DNA from 2 places in the Paenibacillus sp. S-12 genome. Region 1 is predicted to be linked to the other one. Evidence: predicted binding sites of a transcription regulator. Region 1 holds the regulator's gene; the other holds the start of a gene.

Region 1 (3,220 bases):
GATATATAACATGAATTAAGCCGCTGATAATCAGCGGCTTTTGTTTCTAGCATATCATTGTGATGCGACTCTAAGATATGAGTTTGTTGGAATTATGTTTTATTGGAAAATAGAACATTTCTCTTATATTGAACATTTTGCAATTGATTCTAACATGCGTGGGAATGATCTAGGATCTCGCTGCTTATAAGAATTTTTGGAAGAACAAAGCCTTTTGATTTTGAAAATTGATCCAACGATAGATTCAATTTCAATCCGATATAAAAACTTTTACATGATACTAGGTTTTCTACAATAGAACAGTAGTTGACACGTTATAATATGCATCAAAGAATGTACTTCCAAATGCATTGTTACCAGAAAGTAAAGAACAAGCTGTTCTCATTCTGATTTTACGACTTCATGTCGCGGATATAACTATTTTTCTTGAAATGTCCTCCTTTTACATGCTTCAGATGGGCAACGATCATGAAAGACACGATGACTAGCAAGAACCAGGAGCTGAATTTCCCCCACTTCACAAGATTCCAACCGTTAACTTGATGAGGATAATACCATGCACCCAAAAATGTCCCGATGTTTTCTGCAACCCATATAAAAAATCCGATTAGAGCAAACGACAGCACAAGTGGCATACGACGTGTCACGCCCAATACCGTATACTCGACGTACGTTCTAAAAAAGATGACGAATAGCAAGAGCATTAATACCCAACGTAAATCATAAATAAAGTGATGGGTCATGAAATTAAAATATATGGCCAACCCTAGCGGTATCGTATACCAAGGTGTGGGATATCGATATACCTTGACCTGTAGTCGTCGCCATGCTTGACATAAGTAACTCGCCACACTCCCGTACATAAATCCGCTGTATAAAGGTACACCGAATATTTTTGTCCAGCCTTCTTGAGGGTAAGCCCAAGAACCCATATGGACTTTGTATATTTCGAGCATAAGTCCAATCAAATGGAAGACGCAAATTACCTTTAATTCGTCGAACGTTTCGATCCCAAGTCGAATCATAATAATCTGTGCAATTAAGCAAACAAACAACAAGAAATCATAGCGATGCATGAAAGGGATGTCAACGGTTTTGGTAAGTGCCAGCATTGCAAAAATAAAAGCGGGGAATAAGCAAGACAGCGCTTGCTGCCAGCCAAAATAAATGAATGATCTAAGTTTAAAAAATTTTCCCATTCGATTCTCCTACATTGATTATCGTATTAATCGGTTGATGAACAAGCACCATGTAATTCGTTAGGTACAATCATAATTAGGAATATACTATTAGTCAATAAATAATTATTGAAAAACAATAAAATAATAATATGCCGACTCAAATGAAATAATGATTTCTATAGATATTGTAACGAAGGGAAGAAGGCGAAAAGTAAGTTAATCTTCAATCCGGTATAACGATTGTACTGAGCTTATTTTTGAAAATATTGTCTTGAGGGGGATGGTGGAGATGGAAGCAAAATAAAATGCCTCGTTTAACCAGCTAATGAAGTGGAAACGAGGCATTTCTGTTTGTATTAATGAAAATCACGGAACAAACCAATAACTTTGCCTAGAATAGTTACGTGTTGTAAGCGAATCGGCTCATAAGTTGGATTTTCAGGCTGCAAGCGGATATGATCCTTTTCTCGATAGAATGTCTTAACCGTCGCTTCATCATCTTCGGTCATCGCAACGACGATATCTCCGTTGTTCGCTGTCTGCTGTTGACGTACGATGACATAGTCGCCATTATGTATACCGGCCTCAATCATACTATTCCCCATGACCGATAGCATGAATACATTTTCATCGTCTCCAACCATGTGCAAAGGCAGTGGGAAGTAATCTTCGATGTTCTCTGTTGCGGTAATCGGTTCACCCGCAGTTACTTTACCAACTACCGGCACACGTGCAAAGGAGCGAGAAAAGTCTGCCGTGCGGTCGGACTGATCGCTAAGCAATTCAATTGCCCGAGGCTTCGTAGGGTCGCGACGAATAAAGCCCTTCTTCTCGAGACGATCAAGATGACCATGTACGGTAGAGCTGGATGCTAGACCAACGGCTTCTCCTATTTCACGAACAGAAGGTGGGTAGCCCTTAGCTCGGACTTCATCACGTATAAAATCAAGGATAGCTTGTTGACGACTTGATATTTTAGACAAGGGTATCAACTCCAATGAATACTCTTTTGACAAAATTATACCACAGAACCTCCGTTCGTACAAACATAAGTTCTAAAGATTTTGAATAAAAAATAGAATATAGGCGTAATCGGATAAGAAGGAAATAAAGTATCTTTAATCATTTTTGATCATGCTGTTTTCAATGAAATGCATACAATCCCAAAAGAGTAACGAACAATAAAAGGGGAACGAGCGTTCTAAATATATGTTGACTCAAACGTGTGTTCGTGTTAAATTTGAAGTATTAAATAATAGAACAAGTGTTTGGGAGTGATCATTTATGATGTATACAACGTATCGTTCCATTTATAAGGTGTCGACAACAGCTTCGCAATCTGAGCAAAAGAAGCGTTTGTTTCCTTTGCGTGTGCGTTTTATGATCAGTTTAATCGTATTGTTGTTCATTACTTGTGGAAGCATTGTACAAGCACTTGGAAATGATGATGACCGTGAGGATGTTGTGAGTGGAACTGTTGTTGAACGAGTTCTTGTTCAGCCTGGAGATACGTTGTGGGAGATTGCATCAACATATAAGCCTGAGCATACGGATATTCGTGAATTTATATATGAAATTACACAAATGAATCAGTTAACAGGTGAATTTTTGCAGGCAGGAGAAGTATTGTTGGTACCGATTCCTTGATAACAAAACAATTTTCGGAAAATTGGCTCAGATGAAACAAATATCTATACATATAAACAGTTTACGAAGGGGCTCATGGAGCCTCTTTTTTATCTATATAATGGCTTTGGAGAAGCTTGCTTGACAAGCTGGTACCTCCATGTCAAAGTAGAACATATGCTTACACACATGGAGGTACATGATGAATATTGACAAGCTTATTGCACGAATTAATGAACTGGCCCGCAAACATAAGACAGTAGGGCTGAGCGAAGCGGAAATGGAAGAGCGCGCAAAGCTACGTGAGGAATATTTGGTACTTTTCCGTAAGCAGGTGCGTAATCAATTAGACAATATTCGCTATGTAGAGGACGAAGAAGGAACAGATAATTCCGGTACGAACGGTCTCGTTC
Region 2 (3,220 bases), on a different contig from region 1:
ATGTTCAAAATCGTATCCGTTTAAAGATTTCATCTTGCTGCTATTTTATTCCGACTGCAGTGCGAGTTATAAATGCACCGCCCAGCCAGCGTCCATATCCACCGGCTTGCGCCCAGTTGAGTGTGCCGTTCAGCACCTGTTGGCCATTGTCGGTTACGAACAGCTGCCCGTCATTCGCAGCAGAGGACTGGAAAGGTTCAGGCAATGGGGACGAGCTTGGAGACAGCTCAAGCAGAGGAGCATCGCCACTTGTCAATCTGCGCAGGTAGCCCCAGAATTGCAAATCCCCTAGTCCGTATTCCGGCAGCTGCTTGCGAACAATGTCGTAGCATTGTTGAAAGGAAGCAGTTCCATCCTTAACGGCATGCAGTGTGATTCGCTCGACAATTCCCATTCCATCCTGTACGGATGGATAACGGGAAAGATGGAACTGAAGCGCTTCCCTAATAGCGCAGAATGGGGCAGATACGGAACTGGCATCGTTAACCCATTGCGCAATTTTAAGCGGATTTGGACTCGTATATGCGATCCATGCTGATCGCATCCATTCGATACGCTCTGCGGTCAGTAAAATGGCAGTGTCGCGATAAGGAGCCAATTGTTCTCCTGTCAACGCGCCAAATCCGAGATAGCGATCATGCTCAGCGATCGATGCAATATCGACCCAGTAAAGTTTGGCGTTCGCATTTTCCTGTGTTAGGCGATCCACTAAGCGGAGTAGCATTGTAATGTCAAACAAATCGTGTTCGAACCATAATGCAATCTCATTAGCGGGTAAAATATCAGATTTCCACGAACGTTCCTGTTCATTTCCTCTCTGCAAAAAAACAGTTGAAGGCAGTCCGCACATGCGCTCCAGTTGCAAAGCCCGATACGCTAAATACTGCTCTAGCCTTGCATATACAGGGCCTTCGGTCAGCAGTTCAGAATATACCCATACCTTCTCTTTCCATCGCTGTTCAGCAATGCTGCTTAGTTGTCTGGCAGTGCACTCCCCGTTGACAATATGAATCATGACAATCAGCCTCCTTGTTCGAATTAGAGGGTATGTTGAACATGAGCCTCGTCTTCGATCCCGCCTTCCTCGTGAAATGATGTCTATCACAGGAAGCGATTGGCGAATATCGGCATCTTTTCCAAACATGTGTTCTATCGACAGATTGGATTATGGTATAATGAAACCTAATGCTAGAATCGGCTGTATTCGAAAATATATACCATTTATTGGTTTGATTATAGTTTATCACATCGTGGCAAGCAGATGCCATGAATCGTAATCAGGGAAATGGAGGGATCACTTTGCCGTTGCATTTTGTCATCGGTCGTTCCGGCAGTGGCAAGACGGAGCATGTATTGAGACAAGTACGAGATGAGCTTCGGAGTAAAGCGGACGGGACTCCGATCATATGGATAGTGCCTGAACAGGCAACTTTTCAAGCAGAACATGCGCTCATTCGCGAGGAAGGAATCGCGGGCATTATGAGAGCGCAAGTGCTGAGCTTCCGTCGTCTTGCGTATCGGGTAATGCAGGAAACGGGCGGCACAGCACTGACTCCTATCAATGAAGAAGGCAAGAAGATGCTGCTGTACAAAATCTTGCAGCGCCGCAAGTCGGATTTGCCTTTATTCGCTGGTGCGGCGGAGCAATTTGGATTTATTGAGAAACTAAATGATCTCTTTGATGAAATGAAGCGATATCGAGTGGAACCCAGTGAGGTGGATGAGCATCTCGCTTTTTTGGATGCGCATATGACCGGCCAGCCGCTGCTGTCCGCGAAGTTGCGAGACATATCCAGCATTCTGCACGAATTCGAATCGGAATTGGCTGGCCGCTATTTGGATGGCGAAGATGTGCTTGCCAAGCTGTCCGAGGGGGTTGCAGCATCGAAGTATGTAAAGAATGCCGATATTTGGATTGACGGGTTTCATGGATTTACCCCACAGGAATATGCAGTTCTCGCTTCCCTTATTCTTCATGCGCCTAATGTGAACGTGACGCTGTGTCTGGACAAGGCGTATGAGCTAGGCGAGGTTCCGCATGAGCTGAACTTGTTCCACCCGACGGCTACTACGATGCTGAAGCTGCGCGAAATCGCCGACACCCTCGGTGTAGAGATCGGGCGCATCACGAAGCTGGAGCCGCAGGAAGATCCGCTTCCACGTTATGCGGCATCGCCCATGCTCGCTCATCTGGAGCGGAACTTCGAGCGCAAAGTAAAGTATCGCGAGTCGGAAAATGCCGCCGCGGCAAGCAAGATCAAGGATGGGCATCCGCCTGCCCGTAAAGATGAACAGGAGATTACCGTGCAGGCTGCTGTTCATCGCCGCGCAGAGGTTGAAGCGATAGCTAGAGATATGCTGAGCCGTGTGCGCAATGAACAAGTCCGCTGGAGAGACATGGCGGTTATGGTGCGAAATATTGCGCATTATGGCGAGCTGATTGATACGGTGTTCACGGAAGCGGGGATTCCATACTTTACGGATCAGAAGAAATCAGTTTTACATCATCCTTTTGTCGAAATGACGCGGGCTGTGCTTGATATATTGATAGGCAATTGGAAATACGATGCTGTATTTCGATTTGTCAAAACAGACTTTCTGCTGCCTGACGACGCCTCGATAACAAGAGAGCATTTTGACAAGCTGGAGAACTATGTGCTTGCTTGCGGCATTGAAGGGACGATGTGGACGAATAAGCGTCCGTGGCCCGCGATGCCAGACCTGTCGCTCGATCCGGATCATGCCGACGGAGCGGCGGAGCGTACGGAAGAAGAAGCCGATGCTGCGGAAAAACCAAAACATGCGCCAGAATGGGTGGAGCATTGCCGCAGCATCATTGCCGAGCCGATTGCCGAGCTTGCACGCTCGATGAAGGCAAGCTCGAATGTGCGAGGCATGTGCGAAGCCCTGTACTCCTTCTGGATGGCGCTTGGCGTACCTCACAAGCTGGAGCGCATGAGTCAGGATGCTCTGCTTGATGGGGATGTCCAGTTATCGCGGGAGCATCGGCAAATATGGGGCTCGCTCTTAGACATTTTGGATCAAATGGTTGAAATGGTTGGCGAAGAGAAGATGAGTATAGAATTGTTCGGCGGCATGCTCGATACTGGATTCGAGAGCATCAAAATGGCGCTTGTGCCGCCTGCGCTTGATCAGGTGCTCATTGCTTCGATGGATCGGACAAGACCAGGCCAAATTATGCATTTATATATGTTAGGCG

Evidence for each region. Region 1 encodes LexA, which represses DNA repair genes until DNA is damaged. Its sites were predicted from a motif close to CGAACATATGTTCG; they were not measured.
Region 2: addB (helicase-exonuclease AddAB subunit AddB) is a predicted target of LexA. The motif match lies at 1,138-1,151, and genes of this name have one in related genera.

Annotation. Positions count from the first base shown of each region.
Region 1 covers NZ_JASIUF010000012.1:191,502-194,721, reverse strand. The annotation lists gene NO352_RS11955 (hypothetical protein) at 1-9, shown strand, start outside; gene NO352_RS11950 (DUF817 domain-containing protein) at 393-1,199, opposite strand; gene lexA (transcriptional repressor LexA) at 1,538-2,164, opposite strand; gene NO352_RS11940 (LysM peptidoglycan-binding domain-containing protein) at 2,466-2,828, shown strand; gene NO352_RS11935 (DUF896 domain-containing protein) at 3,010-3,220, shown strand, end outside.
Region 2 covers NZ_JASIUF010000005.1:277,171-280,390, forward strand. The annotation lists gene NO352_RS04045 (DUF1835 domain-containing protein) at 41-1,015, opposite strand; gene addB (helicase-exonuclease AddAB subunit AddB) at 1,300-3,220, shown strand, end outside.